Regions from separate parts of the Amycolatopsis sp. M39 genome, predicted to be linked through region 1. Evidence: riboswitches for the same ligand, from Rfam matches in the RefSeq annotation. Region 1 holds a riboswitch; the other holds the start of a gene.

The links. A riboswitch is a leader RNA that binds a small molecule or an ion and turns the genes downstream of it on or off. The one in region 1 is predicted to bind thiamine pyrophosphate.
Region 2: linked by a shared signal. The riboswitch ahead of thiO (glycine oxidase ThiO) and the one ahead of A4R44_RS02405 (thiamine ABC transporter substrate binding subunit) in region 1 are both predicted to bind thiamine pyrophosphate.

What each region holds. Positions count from the first base shown of each region.
Region 1 is NZ_LWSF01000001.1:497,159-504,849, reverse strand. It holds gene A4R44_RS02425 (ABC transporter ATP-binding protein) at 1-771, shown strand, start outside; gene A4R44_RS02420 (ABC transporter permease) at 768-1,646, shown strand; gene A4R44_RS02415 (ABC transporter ATP-binding protein) at 1,656-2,663, opposite strand; gene A4R44_RS02410 (iron ABC transporter permease) at 2,663-4,300, opposite strand; gene A4R44_RS02405 (thiamine ABC transporter substrate binding subunit) at 4,276-5,343, opposite strand; TPP riboswitch at 5,375-5,486, opposite strand; gene A4R44_RS02400 (4a-hydroxytetrahydrobiopterin dehydratase) at 5,511-5,801, shown strand; gene A4R44_RS02395 (hypothetical protein) at 6,388-7,074, opposite strand; gene A4R44_RS02390 (DEAD/DEAH box helicase) at 7,284-7,691, shown strand, end outside.
Region 2 is NZ_LWSF01000004.1:622,420-630,110, reverse strand. It holds gene A4R44_RS13525 (NAD(P)-binding domain-containing protein) at 1-537, shown strand, start outside; gene A4R44_RS13520 (MarR family winged helix-turn-helix transcriptional regulator) at 505-936, opposite strand; gene A4R44_RS13515 (SDR family NAD(P)-dependent oxidoreductase) at 1,025-1,711, shown strand; gene A4R44_RS13510 (threonine/serine dehydratase) at 2,111-3,055, opposite strand; gene A4R44_RS13505 (hypothetical protein) at 3,210-3,992, shown strand; gene thiE (thiamine phosphate synthase) at 4,057-4,722, opposite strand; TPP riboswitch at 4,753-4,859, shown strand; gene thiO (glycine oxidase ThiO) at 4,856-5,941, shown strand; gene thiS (sulfur carrier protein ThiS) at 5,941-6,141, shown strand; gene A4R44_RS13485 (thiazole synthase) at 6,144-6,896, shown strand; gene A4R44_RS13480 (NAD(P)-dependent alcohol dehydrogenase) at 6,893-7,691, opposite strand, start outside.

The DNA of each region.
Region 1 (7,691 bases):
GGCGAGGTCGAACTGCTCGGCCGGAAGATGCCGGAGGAATCCGCGCACGCGCTGCCGGACGTCGGCGCGCTGGTCGAGGGGCCGGGCTTCCACCCTTTCCTTTCCGGACGCGACAACCTGCTGCGGTTCGCCGCGGCCGAACCGCGGCTGGCGTCGCCCGCGATCCCCGGCGCGGTCGATGCCGCGCTGGACCGGGTCGGGCTGTCGGTCGCCGCGCGCCGCCGGTACAAGGGCTATTCGCTCGGCATGAAACAGCGGCTCGGCTTGGCGAGCGCGCTGCTGGTGCCGCGCCGGATGGTCGTGCTCGACGAACCCACCAACGGGCTGGATCCGGCGGGTACCAGGGAGATCCGCCGGATCATCGCCGAACTGCACGCGGACGGCGTGACTGTGGTGGTTTCGTCGCACCTGCTCGCTGAGGTCGAAGCGACCTGTACGCACGTGGCGGTGTTGCAGTCCGGCACGGTGGTCGCGCAAGGCGAGCTGTCCGACCTGCTGGAGTCGGGAAACGCCGCGCTGCTGGTGCGCACCCCGGACGCCGAGCACGCGGTGGAAACGTTGCGGGAGAACCGGATCGGGGCGCGGCTGACCCCGGACGGCGTCCGCGCCGACCTCACCGCCACGCCCGCGCCGCGAGTGCTGCAGGTCCTCGTGCAAGCGGGGGTCGAGGTGCACGAGGCGACCCGGGCGCGGACCGGGCTGGAGGACCTGTTCGCGCGGCTGACCGAAGGGGAATCGGCGGCCGGCGACGAATCCGAGGGGGACGCATGACCGCCATGGCTGTTTCGGTGCCGGTGAGCCGGACCGGGCACGACACGGTGCCGTTGTTCCGGCTGTTCGCCGCGGAGCTGCGCTGGATCTTCCGCAGGCCGCGCACGCTCGCCGTGCTGGGGCTGCTGGCGCTGGTGCCGATCGTGGTCGGGATCGGCCTCACCCTGGTCGGCCAGAACTCCGGGAGCGACGCGCCGGACGACAGCGGCGGGGCGCTGCTGGCGTCCGCGGTGAACAACGCGTTCGTGCTGCCGATCGCCGCGATGGTCATGACGCTCACGCTGCTGCTGCCGCTCGCCTCCGCGATGGCCGGTGCGGACGCGATCGCCGGCGAGGCCGCGCACGGCACGCTGCGCGGCTGGCTCATCGCGCCGGTGAGCCGGGGACGGCTGCTGACGGTCAAGGCGTTCGGCGTGGCGACGGTGTCCGTGGTCGCGGTGCTCGCGATGTGCGTGACCGGCGTGGCCACCGGGTTGATCATCAACGGCACGGATTCGCTGTTCACACTCTCGGGCACCACGTTGTCGCTCGGCGAGGCGCTGCTGCGGATCCTGCTCGTCGGCGGCTGGATCGTGTTGCAGCTGTGGGCGGTCGGCGCGGTCGCGCTGGCGGTGTCGAGCTGGACCGAGCACCCGATGCTCGTGGTCGCCTCGGTGCTGGCGATGAACATCGTCTTCACCATCCTCGGCTTCCTGACCTCGCTGAAGTGGCTGCATCCGTTCCTGCTCACGCAGGACTGGACGCTGGCCCCGGCCGCCGTCCTCCAGGATCCGATGATGCTGACCAGGTTCGGCGACGGCGCGATCCGCGCGGTCTGCTACATCGTGGTGGGACTTTCGCTCGCGTACGCGCGTCTCGCCACCCGGGACGGCTGACCTGGGGGTTCAGCCCACCACGGCGATCCCGTCCGGATCCGGCTGGAGCCGGACGGGATCGCCCGCCCGGAAGTCCGCCCCCGCCGGAGCGATCGCGTCCACAGTGGACTCGCCGCACCGGACGACCAGCCGCAGGTGCTCCCGCCGGTGCACCGCGGCGGTCACTTCGCCGGGCACGCCTTCGGCGGACACTTTCAAGCCATGCGGGCGCAGTCCGAGCCTTACCGGGCCGTCGTCGAGCCCTTGCAGCTCGACGGTGCCCAGCTTGGTCCGCACCACCCCTTCGGTCGCGGTGCCGTCCAGGAACGTAGTGACCCCAAGGAATCGCGCCACTTCGTCGTCGACCGGCTTGTTCCACACCGACCGGACCGCGCCCTCCTGCCGGATTTCCCCGGCGTCGAGCACGGCCACGCGATCGGCGAGGGTGAACGCTTCCTCCTGATCGTGCGTCACCAGCAGCGCGGTGATTTTGCTGCGCCGCAACAGATCCGCCAGGTCGATCGCCAACTGCTCGCGCAGGCCGGCGTCCAATCCGGACAGCGGCTCGTCCAGCAGCAGCAAGCGCGGTTCCGGCGCCAGCGCGCGAGCCAACGCGACCCGCTGCGCCTGCCCGCCGGACAGCTCGGTCACCCGTCGCCGTTCGTAGCCTTCCAGCCCGACCAGCTTCAGCAGCTCCTCGACGCGTGCCGCGTGCCGCTCGCGAGGCACGCCGTGCATCCGCAGGCCGAACGCGATGTTCGCCGCGACATCGCGGTGCGGAAACAGCTGTCCGTCCTGGAACACCAGACCGAACTCGCGCTTGTGCACCGGCACCGCGGCGAGATCAGTACCGTCCCACGACACCGAACCGGACGACACCGGCTCCAGTCCGGTGATCGCCCGCAGCAACGTCGACTTGCCCGAACCGGACGGGCCGAGCAACGCGAGCACCTCGCCGTCGGCGATGTCCAGCTTCGCGTCGCGGACCGCGGCGAATGATCCATAGTGGACAGTCAGATCCCGTACCGTTAAGGCCATCAGAACTCCCCGACCGTGCTGCGGCCGCGGACCGAGCCGAACCGGTCGATCAGCGCCACCGCCACCACAGTCACCACCATGAGCAGGGCGCACGAGGCGTACGCCATCTGGTTGTTCAGCTCCCCCGGCCTGCCGATCAGCGTCGCGACGGCCACCGGGAGCGTCGGCGCGTCCGGCCGGGCGAGGAAGCTGGTCGCGCCGAACTCGCCGAGCGCGACGACGTACCCGAAGCCCGCCGCGGCCACCACCGACCGCGCGACCAGCGGAAAGTCGATCTCCCGCCACACCCGCGCCGGGCTCGCGCCGAGCGTCGCGGCGGCCTGGCGCAGCCGGACGTCGACCGCGCGCAGCACCGGCAGGATCATCCGCACGACCAGCGGCATGATCACCAGCGCTTGGGCGAACGGCACGAGCAGCGGCGACGTGCGCAGGTCGCCGGGCAACGCGTCGAGCGTCACCAGATAACCGAAGCCGACGGTCACCGCGGACACGCCCAACGGGAGCATCAACGCGACGTCCATGGTCTCGCCCATCCCGCGTGCCAGCCCGCCGGGCGAACGGCGAAGCGCCACCAGCACGACGCTGGCGACCAGTCCGACAGCCATCGCCAGCAGCGTCGCGTCAGTGGCCGCGGCGAGCGAATTCTGCGCTGCGATCCAGCCGGACACCTGCAGCGCGTCGTTCTGCCCGACAGTGTTCAGCGCCCGGTATCCGGCGAGGCTCCATCCGTCCGAACTCGATACCGACTCGACGAGCAGCGAGACGATCGGCGTCAGCAGCAGACCGAGCACCACGACCGCCGCGCCGACTGTCCACCACTCCCCGCCGCGCGGCCGACGTGCGGTGACCTGCGCGGACCGCAGCTTCACCGCGTTCTCCCGCTTCCGGCGCGCCACCGCCCCGAGCACCAGCGCGGCGACCACGGCGGCGAACTGGATCAGCGACAACGCGGCCGCGCCGGAGAGGTCCAGCAGGTCGACCGTCCGGAGGTAGATCTCGGTCTCCAGCGTCCGATAACTCCCGCCGCCGAGAATCAGCACCACGCCGAAACTGGTGGCGCAGAACAGAAACACCACTGCGGCGGCGGACGCGACAGCCGGGCCGAGCGCGGGCAGAGTCACCGATCGGAACGCTCGCCACGGCGAGGCCCCGAGCGCCCGCGCTGCCTCGGTCGCTCGCGGATCGAGGTGCGCCCACAGTCCGGCGACCGTGCGCGCGACGACGGCGACGTTGAAGAAGGCGTTGGCCAGGATGAGCGGCAGTACGCCCCCGTCCGGCCAGATCGCCCGGAAAGCCAGTCCGACGACGACCGTCGGCAGCACGAACGGGACCAGCACGATCGTGCGCGCGAGTCCGACCCCGGGCAGCCGGACTCGCGCCAGCAGGTACGCCACCGGCAGCCCGGCGAGCACCGCGACCGCGGTCGACGCGGCCGCGCTGGCCAGCGTGAACCCGGCGAGCCGCCACGTCTGCGGGTCGCCGAGCACGGTGTCGACGCCGCCCGCGGAAAACCCCCGGCCGACGATCGCGACGACCGGCCAGGCGAAGAACACCACCAGGAACGCGACCGGCAGCAAGCCGAGCAGCGTGAGCCCGAGAGTGCGCGCGGGGATCACGCGCCCATGAGCGAGCGCCATTCCCCGATCCACTTCTCCCGGCCGGCCTGCACCTTGTCCGCGGGCAGGGTCGCCGGCGTCTGCGGCAGCGGAGCCGCGGTGGCCCAGCCTGCGGGCAGTTCGACGCCCTGGCGCGCCGGGTAGACGTACATGTTCGCCGCGACCGTCGTCTGGAACTGCTGCGACAACAGGAAGTCGACGACCTTCTGTGCCTGCGGGATCTGCTTGCCGTTGGTGAGCACGCCCGCGTACTCGACCTGGCGGAAGCACGTGTCGAGCAGCGCCTTGGTACGCGGCTTGCCGTCCTCGCCGAGTTCGGCGGCCGGCGACGACGCGTAGGACACGACGATCGGCCGCGAGCCCTTGCCCGACGAGCCGGAGAAGTCCTTGGTGTAGGCCTCCTCCCAGCCGCTGACGGTCTTGAGGCCGTTGTCCTTCAGCTTCCGCCAGTAGCCCTGCCAGCCGTTCTCGCCGTACTTCGCGACCGTGCCGAGCAGGAAAGCCAGCCCCGGCGACGCAGTGGCCGGGCTCTCCGCGACGGTCAGGTCCTTGTACTTGGGGTCGGCGAGGTCGTCGTAGCTCTTCGGCTCCGGGAGGCCCTTGCTCGCGAAGTACGCCGGATCGATGTTCACGCAGACGTCGCCGAGGTCGACCGCCGCCAGCCGGTGCTGCGGGTCGACGGAGTAGCGCTGCGGGCCGCGGTCGGCCTCCGGGCTCGTGTAGGGCTGGAAGACGCCCTCGCTGAGCGCGCGCGAGGCGAAAGTGTTGTCGACGCCGTACGCGACGTCGCCGATCGGACTGCCCTTGGTGAGCACGAGCTTGTTGGTGAGCGCGCCGGCGTCGCCGGACTTGAGGATCTTGAGCTTGATCCCGGACTGGCGCTGGAAGGCGTCGAGCACGTCCTGCGGGGCGGCGAACGAATCGTGCGTGACCAGCGTGACGGTCGGCGTCTGCTGGTCCTGGCTCGCGGACGACCCGCCCGAGTCGCCGCTGGACAGCGAGCAGGCGCTGGCGAGCATCGAGACTCCGGCGAGGCCTGCCACTGTGCGGACGGTCCGCGACATCATTCTTCCCCTCCTGCACTGCGCCGGACGAGGGAGAGCGATACGGCCTCCCTACGCCGGCATGATCCGGATCCAGGTGCGAACGGTCGCGGGTTGACGGCCCGCCTCTCAGTCCGGCGTACCGGACTCCCGTGGCAATGCCGCAGCGTAGCCGACACCATGGAGTGATGACGCAGCTATTGAACGACTCGGCAGTGGAGCAGGCCCTCGGCAGCGTTCCGGAATGGCGGCGCGAGGACGACAGCATCGCGCGGACGGTCGAACTCCTGTCCTTTCCGGCGGCGATCGAGGTGGTGGACCGGGTGGCCGAACTCGCCGAAGAAGCCGACCACCATCCCGACATCGACATCCGCTGGCGCACCCTGACCTTCCGCCTCAGCACCCACTACCTCGGCGGCCTGACCGAACGCGATTTCGCACTGGCCCGCCAGATCGACGAGGTCCTCGCGGCCCGCTGACCAGGTGTGATGTCGGCAACCCTGGCAACACAAGCGGCCCCTTCGCGCGTCTTCCGGACAGACGCGAAGAAAGGAGGCCTCATGGTTCAGGCACTCGTGGTGGGAATGGGTTCGTTCGGCCTGATGGTGGCCGCCGCGGGCGGGGTGCTGTGGCACACCGCGCGTAATCGACGTGACCTTGATCACAAGAGGTAACAGTGAGCTAGATCAAGGCGCTATCCCAGCGGAACCGTCGGCACTCGCCCCGCTAGGACTCGCCATGAACAGCACAACCGCCCAGCTCACCGCCGCACAGCGCACGTGGGTCGCGGCTTTCTCGACCGCTGTCGTCCTCCTGTCGATGATCGTGCTCGGCCTGCTCGGCTGAGCGTCACGGCAGCGGAAACATCCGGATGAGCCAGCACATGGCGATCCCGATGAGCCCGAGCACGACCGATCACCCACATCCTGGCCGGCCCGCAGGGTTCACCGGGACCTGACGCCTCGCACCTCGCCGCGGCGAGTTGTCGCTGACGGTCTCGGGAACGCCCTGATCGGCCAGCGATCGGCACGAGTGGGACGTTTCGCCGAAATTGCCTCGCGCGGGTCAGGTCACCGCGTCCCCGGGCGGCAAGGCCGGGACTCTCCGATGCCACCTCGCGTGCTCGACCCAGCCAGGCGGCAGCCACTGTCCGGTGACGAGCTGCGGATGCCGGGGATGTTCGGCGTTCGCCCAGGTCACGAAGAGCAGTTCGGCCCACTCCGACTGGATCAGCCAGGACACCGGGCCGTCCTTGCTGTTCCCCGTCACGTGCACGACCGCGGGAGCGACCATCGCCGCGCCAGTGATCGCCCCCCAGCGCCACGAAAGCACGCGCGGCGTGTAGAGGTGGAAGCCGTGCACGCTCAGGTATAGCCCGCCTTGCTCGATCGGCACCCAGCGCGGAACCGCGGCCGCGGCCGCCGCCTGCCGTGCCCGGGACCGCGCGATCGCCCCGCCCACCAGCGAACCGGCCACGAGCCCGACCCCCAGTGCGCCCGTCCCGGCCACGAACGGCGTCGAGACGCTCCAGCTCCCGTCTCCGACCGCACGGAAGTCCGAAACCACAACCTGCCCGGTAGCCCAGAATCGTTCGCCGGCCACGTTCCGGCCGGGAAACGGCGCGAGCACTTCCTCGACGTGGCCGAGGTCGGCGTTGTCCGCCATCAAGCCCGCCAGGTAGCAGGTATAGCTCAGCACGTCGTCGCGATAGGTCCAGGGCGGTGTCATCGGGGACGACTGTTCTTTCGCCATTCAAACCCCCTCGCTGAATGAGGGACGATCGTAGCGGTACGCACCGCCTGGATCCGAAATCGGATCATGGAGTATGGTCCCGCTGCACTCAGTGGAGGGGAGCCATTCCGGTGCAGGAAAATGTGCGCGCTGCGCACCTGCTGCAGTTCTGGCGCACGGTGGAAATGTTCGGTCCGCAGAATATTCCAGACTTGACGTCGCCTCGTTCCATGGCGAAGACCGAGTACCTCGTATGCGACGTCGAGCCGGGCCAGCCAGCCCCGTGGGAGGCAGGACATCCGCTGTCCCAGGCCCGGTTGCCGCACGACAAGACCTGGCAATTCGTCGTGTACGGCGCGTTGTACGACGTCTCGTCGGTCCACGCTGAGCTCAGCGCGCAATTCGGCAAGGAAGACACCCCGGAGGAACGACGAAAAGACGGAACCACGGCGGTGTACGCCTTCACAGTGGACTCCGAGGGAACCCTCATTGAGGATTCCCCGGTATTATCCGCGTGCGCCTGGGCAATCAGCAGACTGAAGTCTCCAGGACCGCGTGATCCGAAGTGGCTGGACGGTTTCGACGACGAAAGCGGTTCCTTTGCCGAACAGCTCAACCGGCTTTCGCCGAAGAAGAAA
Region 2 (7,691 bases), on a different contig from region 1:
TTCCGGCCGGAGCACGTGGTGCTCAGCGCGGTGGCCGGGGTGCGAGTGGACCAGCTGCGGGAGTGGGTCGCGCCGGCTTCGCGGGTGGTGCGGTCGATTCCGTTGCCGCAGGCGGCGCGGCGGCAGAGCCTGACCGCGATGTACCCGGAGGACGCCGTCGCGCGGGAGCTGTTCGAGCGCGTCGGCCGGGTGGTGGTCCCTCGCGACGAGCCGAGCTTGGAAGCGTTCAGCGCGGCCACGTCGACGTTCGCCGCGCACCTGGACTATCTGGCGACCATCGTCGGGTGGATGGTCGCGCAGGGGGTTGAGGCCGAGGTGGCTTCGGCGTACGTGACGCACGTGTTCGCGCAGGTCGGGAAGTCGCTGGCCGAGGGCGGGCCGCTGGCGGAGCTGACCTCCCGGCACCTGACTCCGGGCGGGATCAACGAGCAGTTGCTGACTCATCTGCGGGCTGAGGGGATGCCGGAGACGGTGCGGCAGGGGTTGGACGCGGTGCTGGCTCGCCTACGGGGTGCCGTCGCGGGATCGGGCGACTAGCCGGGTCTCGATGCTTCGCAGGGCGGCGATCAAGGCGCTGGTCTCTGCCGGTGAGGTTCCGTCGAGCAGGCTGGACCAGGTGGCGCGCAGCCGTTGCAGGTTTTCCGCCGCCTTTTCGGTGGGGTAGAGCCGCACTCGGCGGGCGTCGTCGGGATCGGCTTCGCGGCGCAGCAGGCCCTTGTGCTCCAGGCCCCGGACGGCTCGGCTGACGTTGCTGGAGATCATCTGGGTGGCCTCGGCCGCGGCGTTGACCGTCGTTCCGGGGTGCCGGTCGACGAACCGCATCACCGCGCCTTCCAGCGGCGTTCCCGACTCGGCGTTGGCTTCCTTGGCGGCATTGATGTGCCGGGCCACCGCGAGGATCAGGTCGGCCAGCTCGAAGAGCCGTTCGTCTTTCACCCGGCCAGCGTAGCCCAATGCCTATCGTTTGACAGGTATCTCCTCGGCGACGTAGCTTAGCTATCAATTGATAGCTAAGGGAGCAGTCATGACCGCAGGCAAGAGCGCGTTGATCATCGGGGCGTCGCGAGGGCTGGGCTACGCACTCGCCGCCGAGTTCCTCAGCCGGGGCTGGCAGGTCACCGCGACCGAGCGCACGCCGTCGGCGCTGCACGAGCTGACCGGGCGCGGCCTGGTGGTGGAGACCGTCGACATCGCGGTGCCCGAGCAGGTCGCGGCGCTGCGCGAGCGGCTGGCCGGGTCGGCGTTCGACCTGCTGTTCGTCAACGCCGGAACCAACTACACGACCGACCCCTCGGCGACCTTCGCCGACGTGTCCACCGAAGACTTCGCCCAGGTCATGGTGACTAACGCGCTGAGTCCGATGCGTGTCGTCGAAACCCTGCAAGACCTGGTCCCGGCGACGGGCACCATCGGTGTGATGTCGTCCGGCCAGGGCAGCGTCACCGACAACACGAACGGCGGCTTCGAGGTCTACCGGGCGAGCAAATCCGCGCTGAACCAGCTCATGCGCAGCTTTGCCGCACGGCACGCCGCCGACCCGCGCACCCTCCTGCTCATGGCGCCAGGCTGGGTGAAGACGGACCTGGGCGGGCCCGGTGCGCGGCTGACCATCGACGAGAGCATCCCCGGAGTCGCCGACACGATCGAGGCTTGGACGGGCAAGGGCGGGCTGCACTACACCGACCGGCAGGGGCAGACCGTTAACTGGTGACCGGCCTCAAGCGCCCCAGCGTCGCTTTGGGTGCGTGGGATGCACCGAATGTCGCATTCGGGTTTTTCGGTAGCTGTGGCGATGCGCGGCGTCCGGCCGGGTCGCGTGGTCTCGCAGACGTTCGCGCCAGCTCGACCAGGGGCAGCGGCAGCTTCGCGCACCGCGGCTCCGGGGACCTCAGCGGGAGAAAAGCCGCCCGGCGCGTCTCGTCGCGGTACGCCGCAGCGGCCCCGACCAGCACTGCTGCCGCGAAACCGCCGCTCACCGCGCCACCGGGAAAACCTCATTGGGTGCGTGGGACGCACCGAACGCCGCATTGGGTGCTCCGCCTTGCCCGTCGCCGCCGTCCGCGGAGGCGTTCCGCGCGGCGGTGCTTGACCTGGGCATCGGGGCGCTCGGTCAGGCGAGCAGTTCGGCCAGCGTCGCCGGATCGATGTTGCCGCCGGAAACGACCGCGACGGTGCGTCCGCCGGGGAGTTCGTCGGCGTGGTGCAGGTAGGCGGCCGGTGCGGTGGCCCCGCTGGGTTCCGTCACCAGGCGGCCCTGCCGGGCGAGCGCGCGGACGGTGTCGCGGATTTCGTCCTCGGTCACGGTGATCACGCCGTCCAGGACCTGCCGCAGGTGTGCGAACGTGAGCTCGGACGGTTGCGCGCGCAGGCCGTCGGCGATGGTGCGGGCGCGGTCGGTGATGGGCCAGTCCACGATTTCGCCCGCGGCGAGGCTGGCGGCGGTGTCGGCGGCCAGTTCCGGTTCGACGCCGTAGACCTTCGCGTTCGGGCACCTCGCCTTGATCGCGACGCCGACCCCGGAGGCGAACCCGCCGCCGCTGACCGGGACCAGCACGGTCTCGACGTCGGGGAGGTCCTGGGCGATCTCCAGTCCGACGGTGCCCTGCCCGGCGATGATGTCCGGGTGGTCGAACGGCGGGATCAGCGTGAGGCCGCGTTCCTCGGCGAGGGCGAGCGCCGCCGATTCCCGTTCCGCGATCGGCACTTCGCGGACTTCCGCGCCCCAGCGGAGGGTGGCTTCGACTTTCAGCCGCGGAGTGACGTCCGGCACCACGATCACCGCGGTGATCCCGAAGTCGCGCGCGGCGTAAGCGACCGCTTGCGCGTGGTTGCCGCTCGAATACGCGACCACGCCGCGTTCCCGTTCGGCGTCGGTGAGTGCGGCGATCGCGTTGTACGCGCCGCGGATCTTGAACGCGCCGATCGGTTGCAGGCTCTCGGGTTTCACCCAGAATTCGCCGGGAACCCAGAGCTGGCGCAGCAACGGGGTGTGCACCGCGGTGCCCTTCAGCCGTCCGGCCGCGGTTTCGATGTCGGAGATCGTCACGAGGTGCATGGGATGAGTATGTCAGGAGAGTGTGAGCTTTAGTCTATCCATTGTGGACAGTCAACGTGGCGTCCCTCACGCCGGGGCAACGAAGGGAGCACCTCAGGCGACTTAACCGTTGAAGAAGCAGGGAAGACGGCTGGGAAACGATCAGATCGGAATCATGAGCGAGGAGCAGAAGGAAACCGCGGAGGACAAGAAGAGACTCCGCATGTCCTCGGTGCTCGCCGCGGCGCTCGCGGCGGTCACCGCCGCGTTGCTGGGTTCGACGCTGGGGGTCGCGGGAACAGTCATCGGCGCCGGGGTGGCCAGTGTGGTCAGCACTGTCGGCGGCGAGTTGTACCTGCGGTCCTTGCAGCGCACTCGCGACGCTGCGCGGAAGGCGATGGAGACGGCCGCTCGGCGCAGCCGGGGTGGAATGGTGCCGGTGGAGGCGGTGCGGGAGTCCGCTTCCGGGGATGCGGCGACGATGCAGGTGGCCGCTGCTGACTTGGCGAACATGCCTACGGTTCGGTTGCGTCCAACTGAGCCGGAGAAGGCCGAGGGGCTGGGCGAGAAGCTTCGGAAGATGCGGTGGCCGTTGATCATCGCGTCGAGTGCGGTCGCGTTTGTCGTGGCGCTGGTTGTTCTGCTGGGGCTTGACTGGACGACTAAGGGGAATGTCTCCACCGGGTTGATTCCCCGGCAGCCGGATACGAGCCAGCACCAGGACGATCATCCGGACAACACGCCGAGCAGCCAGCCGCAGGTGCCGCCGACTGGGGAGTCTCGATCGAACGATCCGACGTCTTCGCCGACTACGGAGCCTAGTGCTCCGCCGTCTTCGCAGGCGACTCAGCAGACTCAGCCGCCGTCTTCGTCGACGAAGCCGTCGACTGGTTCGCGGGAGCCTAGTGCGAGTCAGACGCCTACTGCGCCCGCGGTTCCGTCCAACGCGAATGAGTAGTGAAGCCCGAGTGCGCTGACGGTTCGAGACAGGGGCCGGGCGCCCTCGATGGTTGGGTGGGCTGTTACCGGAGGTGGGCTCGCAGGGTCTGCGCGGCGGCTTTGGGGTCCTCGGCCTCGGTGATCGCTCGGACGACGACGATGCGGGTCGCGCCTGCGTCCAGTACCTCGGGCAGGCGGGTTTCGTCGATGCCGCCGATGGCGAACCAGGGGCGTTCGGTGCTGCTCGCCGCGGTCGAGCGGACCAGATCCAGGCCGGGCGCGAACCTGCCGGGCTTGGTGGGGGTGGGCCAGCAGGGGCCGGTGCAGAAGTAGTTCACGCCGTCCTCGGCGGCGGCTGCCGCGGCTTGCTCCTCCGAATGGGTGGATCGGCCGATCACTACGTCGTCGCCCAGGACTCGCCGCGCGAGCGAGACCGGGATGTCGTCCTGGCCCAGGTGCAGGACATCAGCGCCCACGGCCAACGCCACATCCGCCCGGTCGTTTACCGAGAGCAGCGCTCCATGCCGGACGCAGGCCTCCGCCAGGACCTCCAGCGCCGCGATTTCCTGCTTGGCCTCCAGCGGCGCGCCGCCGGTCTTGTCCCTTAGTTGCACGATGTCCACGCCGCCGGCCAGCGCGGCGTCGGCGAACTCGGCGAGGTCGCCTCGCGCGGCGCGGGCGTCGGTGCACAGGTACAGCCGGGCGTCGGCTAGCCGGGTGCGAATTTGGTCTCCGGTCAAGGCAGGCATGGCGGTGACGTTACCCGCGCGCTACGGTGTGGGAGTCCGCACGGGAGCCCGAGACAACGGGCTGAGAGGGAGCTGCCGCTCCGACCGTGGAACCTGATCCGGGTCATGCCGGCGCAGGGAGCGTGATTCCACTGTGAACACCACCACAACCGTCACTGTCGTCGGCGGCGGCGTCATCGGGCTGTCCGTTGCCTGGCGCGCGGCCGCTCGCGGATGGCGTGTCACCGTTGTCGACCCGGATCCCGTGCACGGCGGGGCGTCCTGGCTGGCCGGCGGGATGCTCGCGCCGGTCACCGAGGCGTGGCCGGGTGAGGAAGCCGTGCTCAGCCTGGGGGAAGCGTCGCTGCGACGCTGGCCTGGCTTCGCGCGCGACCTCGCCGGCGAAGGCACCGATCCCGGGCTGGCCGAGCACGGCACGATCGTCGTCGGGTTCGACAGCGCCGATGCCGGGCACCTCGACATTCTCGCCGGGTACCTGCGTTCGCTCGGTCGCGACGTCGAGACGCTCACCGGTCGCGAGGCGAAGCGGCTCGCGCCGGGCGTCGGTGCGGTGCGCAGCGGCCTGCACGTGCCGGGTGATTTAGCCGTGGACAACCGGAAACTGCTCATGGCGCTGAGCGACGCGGCTGCGAAGCGTGGGGTCGAGTTCCGGCGCGAGCGGCTCCAGAGTCTTTCCGAAGTGTCCGGTCCGGTGGTTCTCGCCGCGGGGGCGTGGACCGGTCAGCTGCATCCGTTGCTGGAGCACGCTGTACGCCCGCTGAAGGGCGAGATTCTGCGGCTGCGTCCGCGTCGTGGCTGTCTGCCGCCTCCGCCGTACACAGTGCGCGCGATGGTCGAGGGACGGCCGATCTATCTGGTACCGCGAGAAGACGGCGAACTGGTCCTTGGCGCGACGCAGTACGAAGCCGGTTTCGATCAGGCTGTCACCGCGCGCGGCGTACGTGAGCTGCTGGAAGGCGCGGAACGTATTCTGCCCGGCATCACGGAGTACGCGCTGGTGGAAGTCGCCGCCGGACTGCGTGCTGCGAGCCGCGACGCTCTGCCGTACATCGGCGAAGTGAGCGAAGGCGTGTACGCGGCGACAGGGCATCACCGCAACGGTTTGCTGATGGCACCCGCGACTGCGGACGCTGTGGTCGCGTGGCTGGCCGGCGAAGCCCCGCCGCCGGAGGTCGCCGCGGCAACGCCCTCCCGTCTGGTCGAGAAGGAGCGAGTCTGATGGAGATCAAGGTCAACGGCGAATGGCGGGAATTCCCCGACGACAGCACCGTTTCCGCGGTCCTCGACGCGCTGGGAGCGGAACGCCGCGGCGTGGCCGTCGCGGTCAACGGCGAGGTCGTGCGGCGTGGCGAATGGGAAGAAGCGGTCGTGCCCAAGGGCGCGCAGCTCGAAGTGCTGACCGCGGTTCAAGGAGGTTGAGCATGGACGACCTGATCATCGGCGAACACAAGCTGTCGTCGCGATTGATCATCGGCACCGGTGGCGCGGCGAATCTCGAAGTGCTGGAACGAGCGCTGGTGGCGGCGGGCACCCAGCTCACCACCGTGGCGATGCGCCGCGCTGACGCCGAGGGCGGCTCCGGGGTACTGGAGTTGTTGCGGCGTTTGGACATCGAGCTGCTGCCCAACACCGCGGGCTGCCGGACGGCGGCCGAGGCCGTGCTCACCGCTCAGCTGGCCCGCGAGGCGCTGGAAACGAACCTGGTCAAACTTGAGGTGCACGCCGACGACCGCACCCTGCTGCCCGATCCGCTGGAAACTCTCGAAGCAGCCGAACGCCTGGTGGCGGACGGCTTCACGGTATTCGCCTACACCAACGACGACCCGGTGCTCGCCCTCCGCCTTGAGGAAGCGGGCTGCGCGGCGGTGATGCCGCTCGGTGCCCCGATCGGTACCGGGCTGGGGATCCGGAACCCGCACAACATCGAGCTGATCGTCTCGCGCGCGTCGGTGCCGATCGTGCTGGACGCGGGGATCGGTACGGCGTCGGACGCCACGCTGGCGATGGAACTCGGCTGCTCGGCGGTGCTGCTGTCGACCGCGGTGACCCGGGCGGCGGATCCGGAACGGATGGCGCTGGCGATGCGGAGCGCGGTCGAGGCGGGGTACTTGGCACGGGGCGCGGGGAGGGTGCCGCAGCGGTTTTGGGCGCAGGCGTCCAGTCCGCCTCGCTAGCGGCCTCGTGAGTGTTCATCCCGGTTCTCACCGGGATGAACACTCACGACCACCTTGCCGCGCACCCCGCCTCCCTCAAGCGCCCGATGCGCCTCCGCGATCTCCGCGAACGGAAACACCCGGTCCACCAGCGGTCGCACCAGCCCGGCGGTGACCCACCGGCTCAGGTCGGCGAGCAGATCCGCCTTGGGGTTTCCGCTGAACCCGCGCACCCAGCGGGCGGGGCGCAGGGAGTTCGCCACGACATAGCCGAGTGCGCGAACGGGATGGTCGAGGTCGAACGTGATCACGACCATTCGCCCGCGCGGGGTCAGCAGCCGCCGGAACGGGTCGAGGTCCCGGCCGACCGTGTCGAGGATGACGTCGAACTTCCCGAGGTCGCCCGGATCCCGGTAGTCAAGAGCGACCTCCGCGCCGAGTTCTCTTGCCAGTTGTAGGTTCTTGGCGCTGGTCAGGCCGGTCACGTGCGCGCCCATCGCCTTGCCGAGCTGGGTGGCCACAAAGCCGACCCCGCCGGTCGCGCCGCGGACCAGCAGGCGTTCGCCCGGCTTGAGATGGGCTTTGTCGCGCAGCGCGGTGATCGCGGTGATGCCCGCCAGCAGCGTCGCGGCCTGCGCGGGATCGAGCCCGGCGGGCACGTGGTCCAGCCGGTCGGCGGCCAGCGCGTAGTACTCGGCGGCGGTGCCCATCCGCCGCCCGCCGCCCCAGACGAGATCGCCTGCGGCGAACCGGCTTGTCCCGGGTTCGACGACCTCGCCGACCAGGTCGACGCCGATCCGCTTGGGAAAACGCTTG